Regions from separate parts of the Rossellomorea sp. YZS02 genome, predicted to be linked through region 1. Evidence: riboswitches for the same ligand, from Rfam matches in the RefSeq annotation. Region 1 holds a riboswitch; each other region holds the start of a gene.

Region 1 (6,079 bases):
CCAGACTTGATAAGGAACGAATATGATCCCTCATAAATTCAGGTCCGGTTGCACAGTTCAGACCAACGACCAAAGGGTTTAAATGTTCAAGAGATAAATAAAATGCTTCGATTGTCTGCCCCGCGAGTGTAGTGCCCATCGGCTCAATGGTTCCGGATAACAATATGGGAATCTCTTTCCCTTTGGAGTCAAAGGCAGTTCGAATGCCGAGGTTTGCCGCTTTTACATTTAAAGCATCCTGACTCGTTTCGAGAAGTAGTACATCAACGCCTCCATCGAGAAGACCTTCTGCTTGAACACGATAGTTTTCTACTAACGCATCAAAGCTTATTCCTCCTGTTACGGATAAGGTTTTGGTAGTGGGACCTAGAGATCCTGCAACAAACCTGGGCCACTCGGAGGTTGAGACATCTTCTACAGCTCTTTTGGCGATTTCAGCTGCTTTTTTATTAATTTCATATGCTTTTGAGCCTATCTCATATTCGTCCAGTACAATGGGGGTAGCACCAAAGGTGTTTGTTTCAATCACATCAGCTCCGGCTTTCAAATATTCCAGATGAATCTGATAAATGACCTCCGGCGCTGTCAATACCAGATTTTCATTACAGCCCTCAAGCTCTTCTCCACCAAAATCCTCCGGGGATAAATTCGCTTGTTGAAGCATCGTTCCCATTGCTCCATCGAGTACAAGTATTTTTTTCCTAAGCTGTTCTTCAAACAAAGTGATGGCCATAGGGAACCTCTCTTTCTGTGTTGGTTTTCTCTTGTATATGATGAATCAGTTCAATGCTCATATCGTACCTGACAAAAGGCGTGATAAGATAAATCCCATTAAAAAGTTCTATTGCTGTATCAAGTAAGTCTTTTGCTATCTCCATTCCAACTGTTCTTGCAGCGACAGGATCACTTCCTGCTTCCTTCATTCTTTGTCTTGTTTCTTCTGGAACGTTTATCCCAGGTACTTCATGATGGAGAAACTCTGCATTTCTTGAGCTGATCAGCGGCATGATCCCTATAAAAATGGGAACATCTAAATGCTTTGTAGCCACATGTACTTGAAACAGCTGCTCTTTCCCAAAGATCGGTTGAGAAATAAAATAGTCAGCACCTGCTTTCTTTTTCTTTTCAAGTCTTTTTACAGAAGCGTCTAAATGACGGAAATTCGGATTAAAAGCTGCACCTACTGAAAATTGAGTTCGTTCCCGGAGTGATTTACCGGAAAAGGATATACCCTCATTGTTCTGTTTAATCAATTCAATGAGTTCGAGGGAAGATAAATCATAAACGGATGCTGCCCCTGGAAAATCTCCAATCTTGGCAGGGTCACCCGTTATCGCTAATATATTGTGTATCTCTAACGTGTGTAAGCCCATTAAATGGGACTGAAGTCCAATCAGGTTTCGATCCCGGCAAGTGATGTGGACCAAAGGTGTAAGGTCAAACTTGGATTTGACCAGGCTTCCAATGGCATCATTACTTATTCGAGGCGACGCTAACGGATTGTCAGCAAGCGTTAGTGCATCAATTCCAGCTTCCTTTAATGCCTCAGCACCTTGGAAGAATAGCTTCGTGTCAAGGTGTTTAGGTGGATCTAGTTCAACAATGATCGTTTTATTTTCTCTTACCTGCTCATGCAGCAAGTTTGCCTTGATAGAAGGTGACGATAACTGAACAACTTTTTTCTTTTTAACCTTTTTTTCTTTCACGGGCTCCCGGCTTTTTAACCTTGCAGCTACAGAACGAATGTGATCAGGTGTGGTTCCGCAGCAGCCACCAATGATTCTTGCACCTTGCAGTCTCAATTCGTTGCTTATATCACCAAAGTAATCAGGTTCAGCAGAGTAATAGAATCGACCTTCTTCATAGTTCGGCAGACTGGCATTCGGATAGACGGATAGAAACGCCCTTTTTGGTAGTGGTACCCCCTCCAGGGAATTCACCATATGAAATGGCCCCATGCGGCAATTGATGCCGACAACATCGGCTCCCAGTAATTCTAATTGTAGAAGGGCGTCTTTTATTTCCATTCCATTTTGAAGAACTCCGGTTTCATGAAGGGAAACTTGAGCAATAACAGGAATGTCTGCTTCACGTTTAGTAATGTTTAATACAGTGGTTAATTCTTCAAAATCATAAAAGGTTTCAAGCAGTATGCCATCTACACCCTCTAATAATAAACAGTATAGCTGTTCACGAAAGCTTCTTTTGATTTCTTCGAGGGACACATTTTGTTTAATGCCCCTGATTCCCCCGATCGTGCCCAGAATATAGGTGTTCTCTCCCGCAGCTTTTCTTGCCAGACGCACTGCAGCTGTATTAATTTCTTTAACCGATTCCTCCAATCCGTATCTGGAAAGCTTTTGATAATTGGCTCCATACGTATTGGTCTGTATGATATCTGCTCCTGCATCAATATACTCTTTATGGACTTTCAACACTTCATTTGGGTGAGAAAGATTCAGCTCTTCAAAGCATCTGTCCACTCCATATGAATACAACAACGTTCCAATCGCACCATCTGCAAGTAAGATTCTCTCTTTCAGTGCTTCCAGCAACGGCTTCATGACATCCCCTCCTTTTACTATAAATTTATTACGTTGTCTCGATTGATTTCTTGTATACTATCCAAACCCTTTTTAAGATCGGAAATTAATTCATCCACGTTTTCAAGTCCTACTGACAATCGTAATAAACCATCAGTAATCCCTCTCCGCTCTCGTTCCTCTTTGGGCATGGAAGCATGTGACATTCTTGATGGATAGGATAAAATGGACTCTACTGCTCCCAGACTGACGGCAAATACGGGAATATTTATATTTTGTATGAGTTGCTTTACTTCATCTTCCCCTTTTAATCGGAAGGAAAGAACCGCCCCAGGACCCTCAGCTTGTCGAACTTGTATTTCACGACCGGGATGATAGCTCAAGCCAGGGTAGTACACTTCTTCTACTTCCTTTCTGTTTTCCAGGAAGGTAGCAATCTTATATGCGGATTCTGAAGATTCCTTCAATCTTACATGCAGAGTTTTGAGTCCCCTCAAGAGAAGCCAGCAATCTTGTACCCCGAGTACCGCTCCGAACGAATTCTGAAGGAAAGCAAGCTTCGAGGCAATCTCTTCATCACCCGTTACCGCAAGCCCCGCTAAGACATCACTATGCCCGGCAAGAAACTTCGTGGCACTGTGGAGGACAACATCTACACCCAGACTGATCGGTCTTTGAAGCAGTGGAGTCATGAATGTATTATCAAGAAACGTTAAACATCCATTTGCCTTGGCAAGCTTCACGACTCCCTCAATATCCGTGATGTTCAGGAGTGGATTCGATGGTGTCTCCATATAGATCACTTTTGTATTGTGTTTTATTGAACAAGCCACTTCATGCAGGTCCTTCATGTTCACAAAGGAGTATTCAATATCAAACTTAGTGAGGACTTCCGTGATCATCCTGTAGGTCCCACCGTACACTTCTTCTGATACGAGAACATGATCCCCGCTCGACAATAATAAAAAGCTTGTGGAGATTGCCGCCATTCCCGATGAAAAGGCAAAGCCCCTTATCCCTCCTTCGAGCTCAGCTATCGTTTCCTCGACGGTTTCCCTCGTTGGATTTCCCGATCGGCTGTAGTCATAGGTTCCGTACTGATCGAAATCCTGTTGATGAAAAGTTGTTGCATGATGGATTGGCGTAGAGACCGCTCCTGTTTCTTTATCAAATCCGTGAGAATGAATGAGTGACGTCTGAAGTGAAAATGGTTTTTTACTCATACGTAAGCACCTCTTTTTCCAATTGTTGAAAAACATTCTCCAGATCTTCAATCAGGTCATCAATATATTCAATTCCTACAGAGAACCGTAGAAGTCTGTTGCAGATACCTAACCTGTTTCGCTCTTCTTCAGGAATGTCTGCATGTGTTTGAGTGGCGGGATAAGTGATAAAGCTTTCAACCCCCCCTAAACTTTCGGCAAACGTAATAATGTTTAGTTTTTGAAGAAAGGGAGCAACCCATTCTTCCTTTGCTATACGAAAGGAAAGCATGCCTCCTTTACCCGGATACAAAACGTCTGTTACATATTCATGCGAATCAAGAAACTGTGTGACTTCTTTAGCATTTTTTTCGTGTTGAGCCATTCTGAGACTAAGTGTTTTCATTCCTCTTAATAAGAGCCAACAATCGAATGGTGATAGAACTGCACCGATAGAATTTTGAACGGTGTAGATTTTTTCCCCCAGTTCCTCTGTCTTTACAATCACAACACCTGCCAAAACGTCATTATGCCCCCCTAAGTATTTTGTCGCACTGTGGATTACAATGTCTGCTCCTTCACTAAGTGGCTTCTGCAGGATCGGTGTATAGAAGGTATTATCAACAATTAATATCAAACCGTTACGTTTAGCAAGTCGGGAAACCTCAGAAATACTTGCTTCATTCATTAATGGATTGGTCGGTGTTTCGAGAAAAATGGCCTTGGTTCTGTTAGTGATTTGTTCTTCAATGGAGACAGGATCACTTGTATCGACGAAATGAAATTTGATACTGTATTGTCTTTCATACTGTATGAATAAACGATAGCTTCCGCCGTATAAGTCTTTTGAAACAATCAATTCATCCCCACTATTAAATAAGCTAAGAATGGCCTGAATCGCTGCCATACCCGAACTAAAGGCAAATGCCTTATGCCCCTCCTCCAAGCGCGCAAGGGTATCCTCTAAAGTAGCACGTGTTGGATTTCCAGTTCTTGTGTAATCATAACCTGTCGATTGTCCAATCCCTTTATGTTCATAGGCAGTCGACAAATGAATGGGCAGGCTCACAGCACCCGTTGCAGGATCTTTCCGATTTCCTGCCTGGACAAGCATTGTATCAATATGATTTTTCAACATTCTTCTCTCCTTTTCTATCTTGAATACGAAAAGGGAAAAAACAAAAAACCTTCTTACTGAAAATAAGAAGGTTTTGTACATTCGTTCTCCCTCTTATCGTCCAAGTTGACATCAACTTGCTGGAATTAGCACCATACCTAAACTCACGGCTGGTTGCTGAGGTGTCTTCGGGCCAGTCCCTCTACCTCTCTTGATAAGAAACTATATGATTTTGTGAAAAATAACTTTCCCATAACTTATAACAAAGAAGCACGAAAGTCAATGATAATTATGAATTATCCGAAAATAATACAAATGTACCTATTCATCCGAAGGCGTTTTCTTCAGACTGAATAACCAAACAACAAATGCGTTTAGGCGTGAATCTCAATGAAAGATCCCTATCTTTGTTTTTATCTCTGTCATAAAGGGAATCGCCTTTTTTCTTGCCTTGACAGCACCTTCTTGTAGAATGGCATCCAATTTTTCAGGGCTGGCCATTAGTGCCTCATACTGTGCTCGCGGTTCTTCAATAAATGAATTCATGACTTCAAAAAGTTCTTTCTTCGCTTGCCCCCAGCCTATTCCTCTTTGATACCTTTTTCTCATTTCTTCTACTTGTTCGGGTGTTGCAAATTCTCTGTATAAAGAAAATATGATGGACGATTCTGGATTTTTAGGTTCTTCAGGAGGAGAAGAATCTGTTTTAATTTTGTTGATTAATTTTTGAAGCTTTTTTGGCTCTTCGAATAAGGGAATCGTATTGTTATAACTTTTACTCATTTTTCTTCCATCCAGTCCTGGCAGTACAGCCGTTTCTTCCTCTATAATGTAATCGGGAAGTACAAAGGTTTCTCCATATTGCTTGTTAAAATTTTCTGCAAGGTCCCTTGCGATTTCAACATGCTGAATTTGATCCTTTCCTACAGGGACGATCTCCGTTTGGAATAACAGGATATCTGCCGCCATTAGTATGGGATAAGTGAATACACCCATATTGACCCCGGCATCCGCTTCCCTGCCCATCTTATGATTTTCTTCAGCAATTGATTTATATGCATGTGCTCGATTCAATAATCCTTTAGGTGCAAAGCATGCTAGAATCCAGCTTAATTCAAAAATCTCAGGTATATCAGACTGACGATAAAAGATTGCCCGGTCTGGATCGAGTCCTAATGCTAACCAAGCTGCCGCAACTCCATAAGTCAGTTCTTTCA
Region 2 (6,079 bases), on a different contig from region 1:
GTGGACAGGTTTTCGTCGTCGCCATCCCTTCACATTTCTTACAATAGAAGCTATGTTCGAAGCGAAGGGGTGTAATCCCGATCTCTTCTTCCGTAAACTGATCGAAAATCTTTTGAGCATCATAGGTTCCATAATAATCACCAACCCCTGCATGATCCCTCCCGACAATGAAGTGAGTACATCCATAATTTTTTCGCACTAATGCATGAAAAATGGCTTCCCTTGGCCCTGCATATCTCATAGCAGCAGGAAATACTCCGAGAAATACGCGGTCTTTCGGGTAATAGTTCCTTAATAGTACGTCATAGCTCTCCATCCGGATTTCTGCTGAAATATCATCTGCTTTCGTTTCACCGACCAGCGGATTCAAAAATAGGGCATCCACGGTTTCAAGCGCCGTTTTCTGAATGTATTCATGTGCCCTGTGCACAGGGTTTCTGGTCTGGAAACCGACAATCGTTTTCCATCCCTTATCTTTAAACCTTTTCCGTGTTTCAACTGGATCGAATGCATACTCCTTGAAAGGCTTCGATAGTCTTTTCACTAATGTAATTTTGCCTCCGACATACACATCACCCCGCTGGAATAGTTTCTTTACTCCGGGATGATTTCCATCGGTCGTTCCATAGACAAGGAGGGCTTCTTTATATTTGTCAGGTTCGAAGATATCCTCTACGTCGATAATCCCGTATGTTTCTCCTTTATATACAAGCCTGCTCCTTTTCCCAATCTGTACAAGATCAGCCTGCTCCTTATCGATGGGCAAAGTGATGGGAATGCTCCATACACATCCGCTTTCTAGCCTCGATGATTCCACCACGGGCTGATAATCCTTTTTGGTCAAGAATCCTTCAATGGGACTGTAAGCACCGATTGCAATCAGTTCCAGATCACTCAATGCGATTTCGTCCAGTGATAATTCTTGTTGAATGTCCTTGTAGGATTCTTCAGGTAAATAAGATTGGACCAGTACTCCTCCGTGCGCCTGTAAACTCATGCAAAATATCCTCCTTAACATATTTGTATAATCGGAATTAAGATCAAATTCCCCCTCCATCTTCGTGGACAGACCGTCTTTCCTCGTTAATGACCCTCATTAGGGACAACGCACCTATCGTGGCAATAATGACGCTTATCGGTACGACAATTGAGTACAGATCACTATCGATTAACAGTTTGACCAAAAAGTATGAAATACTGAGTGAGATTAAGGGAGAGACTACCCAGATTTTGACGATTTTTTTGACGATTTTCTTTTGCAACATGTGCTTGCCGTTTTTTGCTACTCCTAAGCCTATGATGGAAGAGGACGTAACTTGTGTCAGAGGGATCGGCAACCCATACAGAGAACTCAAGATGACGAGGAAGGCTCCTGTTGAAGAAATGAGAATTCCTTCTGCTTTAGAGTATTGCGTAATTTTCTTGCCGTTTGTTTCGACTACTTTCTTTCCCAACAAAACAGCCCCTAGACCAACAAATGCACCACCAATCAAGATTCCACGTGAAGGTGTTATCAACCCGGCACCGACCAATGGACCAACGGCATTGGCAACATTGTTCATCCCTGCTGAGAAAGCTTCAAAGAATCCGGCGATGATCAACAGATAAGCAAGCCACTGTTTATCAAAATGATACCCCCGCTTTTCAAGCTGGACTAAACCCCATCCTGCAAGCCAGGTCACTAAGAAGGCGATAACAGGAACGATAACCCAGAAAGACATAATCGTAATAAGTGATTTTACATACAGAACCTGATAGGCTACCCCGACTCCTACAACTGCTCCCACCGTTACTTCACTTGTAGACAGAGGAATGCCGATCACATTCGCCAGAAACAATGAAATCGTTGCAGATAATAAAATAATGAGAACGATCTTGATCGACAATAAATTCTGCGGGATGATTCCTGAACTAATCGTCTTTACAACCTCTCCACCACCCAGAACTGCTCCGCTTAGGACACCTGCTGCACAAATCCATAATGCTGTCCTGATGTTCTTTACCGCTCCTGCACCGTATGCGACTCCCATTGATGCAGCCGCTCCACTGGCACCAATGTTCATAGCAAAGAACAAACTAATGATAAGGGCTGTGATTTCAAGCAAAGATTTTCACCCATTTCAATGAAGGCCGCATTCTGTCTTTCCTTTTCCTTTCCATCTTCCGGAGCGGAGATCATTGATATCATAGGCCGGTGTTGTGCAATGAGTGCACCCGATACTCGGATACCCTTGATCGTGAAGGGAGTTATAAGTCAGATTATGTTTATGGACGTATCGCCAAATCTCCTTCCAGGTCCAATGAATTAAAGGGCAAATTTTAACCGATTGGAATTTTTCATCCTTATTGATGAATTCAACGTGTCGTCTTGTGGGAGATTGTTCCCTTCTCAACCCCGATATCCAGGCATTGCCTTTGGACAGAGCATCCTTTAACGGATCAAGCTTTCGAATTTGACAACATTTATTCGGATTTTTCTCCCATAATTTATCCCCATATACTTTTGCCTGTTCTTCCATTGTCAACTCAGGTTTTTGCATTTTAATGAGTAGTTCCGGATATGCCTCTTTCACTTTTTCTATCGTTTCATACGTTTCCTTAAAATGTACGCCCGTATCGAGGAATACAATGGTTGCCTTCGGCTGTACCTTGGAGATAAGATCAATGAGCACAATGCCTTCAATTCCGAAACTACATGCATACACCACTTTTTCACCATAGTGGCTGAACGTCCATTCCAGGACATTTAACGCTCCTTTGTAGACCGGATCCACTTCGAAATCCAAGGTTGGCTGTTTCCAAGTCTGATAGGTTAACATGATACACCCCTTTTCCTGATGCTTATCCAAATAAAAAGAGGCGATAACAAGATAAAAGGGTATCCCTTATCTTTGTTATGCGCCTCTAGTTTGTCTAGTCAGCTTATTTAATTCGAACTTTTTCATTTCTCTCTAATTGAATGACTTTTCCGTCTTGAACAACAATGGTGATCGACCCATAATTCATGGTCGCAAGCATGGATTGGATCTTCTCTGCTACTTCTTCAAAATTTGCTTGTTGACTTTTTTCTTTCGCCACATGATTCCCCCAATTTTCATCTTATCCAGTTCACTCACAAATAAAAAAACAACCTTCCATTTTGGAAAGTTGTTCAGGTAAGGATACCTTATCTTCCAAAATGGATAAACATTTTGCTGGAATTAGCACCTTACAATACGTAGGTTGCTGGGCTTCACAGGGCCAGATCCCTCCACCACTCTGGATAAGAGTTATTAATTTTAATATTCTAAATAATATCACATTCCACAAAGAAGTCAACCCGAGTTTTTTGATCGGATTTATATCTTTTGGCTCATTTTATGGAAACGCTCATTCTCTTTATGTCTATTCGATCTGTTTGGGATTTAAAACACTATTTTTAGATAGTGCTGTTTTCATTATTCTGTGACTTTCTTTCTCTCAAACTAAGAAATCAACTCAAAGACAACTTTACCTTCAATCACTGTTTTTTCTGCTTGATTGGTTGCAGTGACATTAAAATGGAGAAGGTTATCCTGTCTATCCAGCATTTCTGCCCGCAATGTAATCACATCATCCAACATGACCATCCCTTTAAAGCGTACCGAGTAATCCTTGATAAATCCTTCTTCATGAAAAGGACTGAAGAGTTTTGACACATTCCCCATCGTCCACATGCCATGAGCGATGATTCCTGGCAGGCCAAGCTTCAAGGCTTCGTCATCGATCGTATGAATGGGATTATAGTCCCCGGAAGCCCCTGCATATTTAATTAAATCGATTCTCGATACTGGATCCAATTCAACCGGAGGAAGTTTAGCTCCTACATGGAGTGATAGTGGTGTTGTCATTTACTCAACCTCTTTCTGACTGTTTCTGTAATAATGACAATCGCTTGAGAGGTGAAAATCCTTTCCCCGTGCATATCTTCACCCACGTCTTCCATGACAAGAAAGCCCAATTTCCCACCTGTCCCATTTCGTTCATAATAGTCTTTAATTTCAGTATGACACCGTATGCCTTCTCCTACCCTCAATGGCCTTTCATATCGAAAGGATTGTTCGCCATGTATCAATCCCACATTGGGTAAATGAAAACCTTCAACGGAGCCATATTCCAATACTCTCGGAAAAGTTGGGGGAGCGATGTTCCCTTTATATCTCGACCGTTTCCCGGCATGCTCATCAACATAAATGGGATGGGGATCTCCTATCGCTTCCGCAAACTTCTTCACCGCACCTTTTTCCACAATATTTAGGACTGGAGCCGAACGTTTCCCAATATATGCTTGAAACATAATTTCCACCTCTTTCTCCCTTTTTAATTTTTTGGTCCACCTGCTACATAAAGGATCTGACCATTGACAAAAGATGACTTTTCGTCTGCAAAAAAGGCCACTGCGTTGGCAATATCTTCAGGAATCCCGCTTCTTCCAACGGGGATTCCTTGCAGGCTCGCTTCTACCAATTGCTCAAATGTAATCCCTATTCGTTTCGCCGTCTCTTTCGTCATCTCGGTTTCGATGAAACCGGGTGCTACCGCATTGGTCGTAATTCCAAACGGTCCGAGCTCAATGGCGAGGGTTTTCGTAAGCCCTTGAAGACCCGCTTTTGCTGTGGCATAGTTTGCCTGTCCCCTGTTCCCGAGAGCAGAGGTCGAAGAGATATTGATGATGCGCCCATACCTTTGCTTCACCATGTATGTCTGCGCTGCCTTCGCTACATTAAATGACCCCTTCAAATGCACATCCATGACGGTTTGCCAATCATTCTCGGTCATTTTAAATAGCAGATTATCCCTGATGACACCTGCATTATTGACAACAATGTCAAGGGAGCCAAAGGATTCATACACTTCCTTCATCGCATTTTCCACTTCCTGTGATTCCACGACATTGGCCATTTTTGTATACAATTCATACTGCTTAAATTCTTCTCCCGCATCATTCAACGCCTCTTCATTCACGTCGATAATGGCCACCTTCGCTCCTTCTTCAGCCAGTAGTCCCGCAATCGATTTACCGATCCCTCTGCTTCCACCCGTCACCAGTGCCACTTTTCCTCTGAATCGTTCGCCCATTCCTTTTGCCTCCTTGTAAAATTATATAAATTGCCCCAGTTTCACATGCCCTTTTAATAAATTTCTTGAGATGATCAGTTTTTGGATTTCATCAGTTCCATCATAAATGCGCCATAACCTTGCCTCACGATACCAGCGCTCGATGGGAAGCTCTCTTGTATAGCCCATCCCCCCGTGAATTTGCAAGACACGGTCGACCACTCGATTTCCCATATTTGATCCATAAAGCTTTGCCATCGATGCCACATGGCGATTGTCCTCACCCTGATCGAGCGTGTAGGCTGCATTTAACACAAGCCAGCGGGCCGCTTCAATTTCTACCGCAGAATCCGCAATCTGCCATTGAATTGCCTGCCGGTCCGCGATAGGTTTACCAAATGTTTCTCTTTCTTTCGAATAGTCGATGGCCATTTGAAGAAGGCGTTCTGCTGCTCCAACCGCCTGGGCACCTACAATCCAGCGGGCAAAGCCGATCCATTCCAAGCCCAGATCATAACCTCTATCGATTTCACCAAGGATGTTCTCCTCAGGAACCCTTACATCTTCAAAAATAAGGCTCGCCGGTCCCCATTCACCCATCGTATGGATATATTCGGACTTCCAGCCCATACTTCTATCGGCAATGAAGCAGGTGACCCCGTCTCTCCCCGTAAGCTGGTGTTTTTCTTTATCCGTGACGGCCATGACCATGACAAAATCTGCTTCGTTTCCACCCGTAATGAACGTTTTCTCCCCATTTAATATCCATTCGTTTCCTTCTTTCACTGCTGTGGTACGGATATTACGGGTATCAGATCCCGCTCCGGGTTCCGTCATGGCAAAACACGATTTCTTTTCTCCATTAATGGTTGGGATCAAGTAGTTTTTCTTCTGTTCTTCGTTGGCGTAATAAAGTATGTTATCGGCATAACCGCCGAAGGAGAATGGAACAAAGGTCTTGGAGATTTCCATATAGACGATGGCCATCATCATGTGACCGAGA
Region 3 (6,079 bases), on a different contig from region 1:
TTTTTATTTAGAATTTATACATTGACCAGTAACCAATATCCTTAAATCCAATCCGTTTATATATCTTTCCTGCTTCAGGATTATCATAGAAAAGGCAAAGCTCTTTTCCTTCGTTTAGAACGTCACGGCAAAGCTTCGTCATGCACTCTGTGGCATATCCCTTTTTCTTATACTGGGGGTGGGTGCATACAGCGACGATCATGGCGGACATGCTATTTTCCGCCGTAGTGGACGCGGAAGAAACAAACTGTCCATCCTGTTCCACGAAGTAGCTGCGGGCAACCCCTTTTTCCATCCCGTGCTTTCTTTTCTCCACTGTAAAACTTCCTCCGCTGAACTCAGGGATAGCGTTCAACAGCTCTACAAGCTTCGGTAAATCATCGAAATTGGCCTCTTTCACATGGGGCAGATCGTGGTCATCCATGGCCGAGGTACTGTCGCATTTGGCATAATACATATGTCTCTTCGAATCGATCTTCCTTGATAAGTAGGGTTCAACTTCAGTGACAATTCGTTTCAAACCTGAAACGATGCTGTAGTCTTCCGTCCCGTTGATAATAGCGGCGAACCCTTCCGCATCGAATTCCCCCATGGAAAACGGAATGAAGTTTTCCCGGTACTTAAGGAGGATCCCCCTTAAGTTTCCTTCATCATCGAAATCGCCCCAGATTCTCTGGAAATCCTGCTCATATCCGAAGGCTTCAATGTCCCCGATGATGAATAAATTCTCAGCAGGTTGTTGTTGAATAAGCTGCTGGCAACTATCGTGATCTTTTTCTGTAAGCTGTCTGATCATCTTGATTCCCCCTGTAAAATTTAATCATAATCATACCAAAATTAGTAATATTTAGTAAAGTTTTATTTTTAGGTGAAATCAGAAAAAGAATGGGGAATTGGTAATGGTTTTAAAATCCGAGTATTAGGGAAACTTATGAGCAAGAACAGTTTTAAGGAGGAGCACAAATGCTTTGGACCATCATCGGAATTTTATTAGTTCTTTGGTTACTAGGATTGATCTTTAAAATCGGTGGAGCCGTCATCCATGTTCTACTGATCATCGCCGTTGTTGTATTCTTATTCAACAGAATCACCGGCCGGAAAAAAGGGCTATAACGATAACAAAGGTCCGTCCCTCAAATGTGAGGGACGGACCTTTGTATGTCAGGATGATTTATTTAACGGACGGGCCGCCTTTTTGTTCGATGTCAGAAGGGACGTTTGAGAATTTCTTGAAGTTCTCGTTGAACTTGTGAGCAAGTTCTTTTGCCTTCGCTTCATAAGCGGATTCATTGGACCAGGTCTTCTTAGGCTGAAGGACTTCGTCTGGAACACCAGGAACGTGGACCGGGATGTTCAGACCGAAGATTTCATCTGTCGCCGTTTCAACATTCGTCAGTTCGCCTTCAAGAGCGGCTTGAATCATGGCACGGGTGTAAGAAAGCTTCATGCGGTTTCCGACACCGTATTCTCCACCGGTCCAACCAGTGTTCACTAAGAATACCTGTGCATTGTGCTCATCGATCTTCTTACCAAGCATTTCTGCATAACGAGTGGCAGGAAGCGGAAGGAATGGAGATCCAAAGCAAGTTGAGAATGTAGCTTGCGGTGACGTGATTCCGCGCTCAGTACCTGCAAGCTTTGATGTATATCCGCTTAAGAAATGGTACATTGCCTGTTCTTTTGTCAGCTTGCTGATCGGAGGTAATACGCCGAATGCATCAGCTGTCAGGAATACAATCGTATTTGGGTGTCCTGCTATACTTGGCTCCACGATGTTTTCCATCGCTTGAAGGGGGTAGGCAGCACGCGTGTTTTCTGTTAAAGTGTTATCATCATAATCCGGGAGGCGGGACATGTCATCAAGAACGACATTTTCAAGTACTGAACCGAAACGGATTGCATCAAAAATCTGTGGCTCCTTCTCACGCGTTAACCCGATACATTTCGCATAGCAGCCGCCTTCGATATTGAATACACCGTTCGGGGACCATCCGTGCTCATCATCACCGATCAAACGGCGGTTAGGATCTGCGGATAAAGTCGTTTTACCAGTACCGGATAATCCGAAGAACAATGCGACATCGCCTTCGCGTCCAACGTTTGAAGAACAGTGCATGGACAGGATATCGGATTCAGGAAGTACATAGTTCATCACGGAGAAGATCGACTTCTTCATTTCACCGGCATATTCCGTTCCGCCGATCAATACGATTCTTTTTTCAAATGAAACGATGATAAACGTTTCAGAGTGAGTGCCATCCACTTCCGGATCAGCTTTGAAGTTCGGCGCTGAAATGACGGTGAACTCTGATTGATGATCTTTTAACTCATCTGTTTCCGGGCGGATGAATAATTGGTGGGCAAAAAGATTATGCCACGCAAATTCATTGATTACCTGGATCGGCAGTCTATGTTTCGGGTCGGCGCCTGCGAACCCTTTAAATGAAAATACTTCTTCTTTTTCTTTTAAGTATTCGATGACTTTCGTATATAATTTATCGAATGATTCCGAAGAGATCGGCTGATTGACAGAACCCCATTCGATTTTATCTTTCGTCGTTGGTTCTTCTACAATAAATTTATCCTTAGGAGAGCGTCCTGTGTATTTACCAGTTTCTGCTCTGATTGCACCTGATGAAGTTAAAACTCCTTCATTTCGTTGAAGGACCTTTTCGACTAGTTGAGAAACAGATAATTGTTCCTGGATGTTTTGACCGTTAAGTAATTCCGTTAATTCATTAGACATGCTCACTGAATTCATTAGAACCCTTCCTTTATATAAATTTATTTAAATGGAATCGTTTACTTTACAAAAATAGTATAACACAATCAAGCTATTAGTCTATACTATTTATTTAATTTTATAATGTGTCTTCATTTTGTCACATTTTTCTCCCTGATATAGCTTGTTTCTTCTTATATATATGAAAATGTGAAAAGAATGTTTAGCCTCATGGATGAATTAGGCTATTTTAGACAGACTGTGACTTCCAGTGGCATGCTCTAAAGCTGGTTAAACCTGTCATTCGAAAAAAAGTTGACACCCTTTGTCCTAAACGTTATCATTGTTCCTTGAACGGATACTCTTATCCTGAGCTGGTGGAGGGAGCAGACCCTATGAAACCCAGCAACCTGCTAAATAGTGTAAGGATCTTCTTCTTTATGAATCGATCCGATTAAGCGAAGGTGCTAAACTGAGGCAAGGTCTCTAAAACCTTGAACGATAAGAGAGAAAAGGCGCGGCTATGATCTGAAACCTTTCCTCTGAAGCTTTTCCCCGAGGAAGGGTTTTTTCTGTTTATAGTGGACCACATGCACATAAATCATGATTGTTTGATAAAAGAATCATGTTTACTTCATACTACTTAGGGAAATGAGTACCGTATCTGTTTACTTTTTGTCGGAACTGTTTCTGACAAATATGCTTAAGGAGGAACCTTGATGTCAACTAAACGTCGTCTGTTTACATCTGAGTCCGTAACCGAAGGACATCCAGATAAAATTTGTGACCAAATCTCTGATTCAATTCTTGATGCAATTCTTACCAATGATCCGAATGCACGTGTAGCGTGTGAAACATCTGTTACAACGGGTCTTGTGCTGGTTGCAGGTGAAATCACTACAAATACGTATGTCGATATTCCGAAAATCGTTCGTGAAACGATCCGTGAAATCGGTTATACTCGCGCGAAATACGGCTTTGATGCTGAAACATGTGCTGTTCTGACTTCCATCGATGAGCAGTCTGCCGATATCGCTCAAGGTGTGGACCAGGCACTTGAAGCTCGCGAAGGTCAAATGTCCGATGAAGAAATCGATGCCATCGGTGCCGGGGACCAGGGGTTAATGTTCGGATTTGCTTGTAATGAAACGAAAGAGCTTATGCCTCTTCCGATTTCTCTTGCACACAAAATCTCTCGTCGTCTGACAGAGGTTCGTAAAGAAGAAATTCTTCCTTACCTTCGTCCGGATGGAAAAACGCAAGTAACCGTTGAATACGATGAAAACGACAAGCCGGTTCGCATCGACACAATCGTTATCTCTACTCAGCATCATCCTGAAGTGACGCTTGAGCAAATTCAGCGCAACCTGAAAGAATATGTCATTGACCCAGTTGTACCGAAAGAACTGATCGATGAAGAAACGAAATACTTCATCAACCCGACTGGCCGCTTCGTAATCGGTGGACCACAAGGTGATGCAGGATTAACAGGACGTAAAATCATCGTTGACACATATGGCGGATACGCGCGTCACGGTGGAGGTGCATTCTCTGGTAAGGATGCAACGAAAGTGGACCGTTCAGCGGCTTACGCAGCGCGTTATGTAGCGAAAAACATAGTAGCAGCAGGACTTGCTGAAAAATGTGAAGTTCAATTGGCGTATGCAATCGGGGTTGCACAACCGGTGTCCATCTCCGTTGATACATTCGGAACAGGTAAAGTATCAGAAGACGTTCTAATTGACGTGGTTCGTAATAACTTTGATCTGCGCCCGGCTGGAATCATCAAAATGTTAGACCTTCGTCGTCCGATCTACAAGCAGACAGCTGCTTACGGACACTTCGGCCGTAACGATCTTGATCTTCCTTGGGAACGCACGAACAAAGCAGAAGCTTTGAAAGCAGAAGCTTTAGGCGAATAAGGAAAGATAAAAAAGACCAACACTCAAGAGGTGTTGGTCTTTTTTTGGTGATGAAAAGGCTTGTATTGTCGGTTTACTCCTATAGCAGGTATATCGTCATTTTGACAGATGAAAATTTATATATGGCAGATAACTTCGTGAAATGGAAGGGAACTTCATGCCCGTTCCTCTTTACAAGAAAATATTCCATGAGTAATCTAAGGATGGATGGGGTATCCCAAGTATAGGTAGTTAAAACGGTTTGATATTTTTATAATACTGACCTTTTTCTGCGTATTCCCTTGAAATGCGCTTCATTTCACTAATATCATGTTCGTTCAGTTCCCTCACGACTTTTGCCGGCCGTCCGAAAGCAAGGGTATTAGGCGGTATGACCTTTCCCTGGGGTACGAGGCTCCCTGCGCCGATAAAAGCCCCTTCGCCAATTTCAGCATTATCGAGGATGATTGATCCCATTCCGATCAATGCCTTTTTTCTGATCTTGCAGCTATGTAAAATCACCCCATGACCGACAGTGACTTCATCTTCAAGGATAAGAGGGTTATTTGGACTCTGATGAAGGATGGAGTTATCCTGTATATTTACTTTATCACCGATCTTAGTGGGCGCAACATCCCCCCTGATGACGGTATTGAACCAAATACTTGATTCTTCACCAATCTCCACGTCTCCGGAGATGGTTACATAATCGGCAATGAAAGCCGACTGTGCGATGACAGGTTTTTTATCGTAATATGGATAGAGCATTTTTTACTACCCCTTTCAATAATATTTATTATAATAATGGTAGCAGAATTCATTCATGGAGAGAACTACAAAGGAGGATTTGCCATGTGGAAATGGGAATCAGATCAAGAGGCAAAGGCAGTCATCGTCATCATACATGGTGCGATGGAGCATCACGGCAGGTACGGTTGGCTCATTGAAATGTGGCGTGCATCGGGATTCCACGTCGTCATGGGTGACCTGCCAGGTCAGGGTATGACGTCCCGAAGCCAGAGGGGACATATCGATTCCTTTGATGAGTATATTGTAGAAGTGAAGGATTGGATCCAGGCGGCCTATCAGTTCGAATTGCCTGTCTTTGTAATCGGTCATAGTATGGGCGGTCTCATTGCTGTTCGTTTGCTGCAGGAATCCCATGTGAACCTAGCCGGTGTCATATTATCCTCACCATGTTTGGGATTGGTGACAACGCCTGCTAAACCTGTTGAATTATTGTCACACGCTTTAAACAAAATCGCTCCAATGGTGAAGTTCCCTTCTGGACTCACCGTCGATATGGCGACCAGGAATGCGGATGTCCGTGAAATCGACAGCAACGATACTCTTTATATTACAAAAGTGTCAGTCCGCTGGTACAGAGAACTTTCCCAGGCGATTAAAGCGGCTTTTACAAACCTGGAGAAAATGCCTGACGTCCCATTATTGACGC

Evidence for each region. Region 1 has a riboswitch for S-adenosylmethionine ahead of SLH55_RS09240 (methionine biosynthesis PLP-dependent protein). Riboswitches for the same ligand answer to the same signal wherever they lie in the genome.
Region 2: linked by a shared signal. The riboswitch ahead of SLH55_RS12920 (YezD family protein) and the one ahead of SLH55_RS09240 (methionine biosynthesis PLP-dependent protein) in region 1 are both predicted to bind S-adenosylmethionine.
Region 3: linked by a shared signal. The riboswitch ahead of metK (methionine adenosyltransferase) and the one ahead of SLH55_RS09240 (methionine biosynthesis PLP-dependent protein) in region 1 are both predicted to bind S-adenosylmethionine.

What each region holds. Positions count from the first base shown of each region.
Region 1 covers NZ_JAXBLY010000007.1:157,122-163,200, forward strand. The annotation lists gene metH (methionine synthase) at 1-733, opposite strand, end outside; gene SLH55_RS09230 (bifunctional homocysteine S-methyltransferase/methylenetetrahydrofolate reductase) at 714-2,564, opposite strand; gene metC (cystathionine beta-lyase) at 2,582-3,766, opposite strand; gene SLH55_RS09240 (methionine biosynthesis PLP-dependent protein) at 3,759-4,883, opposite strand; SAM riboswitch class I at 4,974-5,083, opposite strand; gene SLH55_RS09245 (tryptophan--tRNA ligase) at 5,250-6,079, opposite strand, start outside.
Region 2 covers NZ_JAXBLY010000012.1:48,434-54,512, forward strand. The annotation lists gene sat (sulfate adenylyltransferase) at 1-997, opposite strand, end outside; gene SLH55_RS12910 (anion permease) at 1,041-2,063, opposite strand; gene SLH55_RS12915 (phosphoadenylyl-sulfate reductase) at 2,121-2,819, opposite strand; gene SLH55_RS12920 (YezD family protein) at 2,923-3,078, opposite strand; SAM riboswitch class I at 3,164-3,269, opposite strand; gene SLH55_RS12925 (MaoC/PaaZ C-terminal domain-containing protein) at 3,465-3,869, opposite strand; gene SLH55_RS12930 (MaoC family dehydratase N-terminal domain-containing protein) at 3,866-4,315, opposite strand; gene fabG (3-oxoacyl-ACP reductase FabG) at 4,339-5,097, opposite strand; gene SLH55_RS12940 (acyl-CoA dehydrogenase family protein) at 5,119-6,079, opposite strand, start outside.
Region 3 covers NZ_JAXBLY010000019.1:65,787-71,865, reverse strand. The annotation lists gene SLH55_RS17680 (GNAT family N-acetyltransferase) at 8-796, opposite strand; gene SLH55_RS17675 (lmo0937 family membrane protein) at 964-1,113, shown strand; gene pckA (phosphoenolpyruvate carboxykinase (ATP)) at 1,172-2,761, opposite strand; SAM riboswitch class I at 3,084-3,230, shown strand; gene metK (methionine adenosyltransferase) at 3,442-4,644, shown strand; gene SLH55_RS17660 (gamma carbonic anhydrase family protein) at 4,876-5,391, opposite strand; gene SLH55_RS17655 (alpha/beta hydrolase) at 5,476-6,079, shown strand, end outside.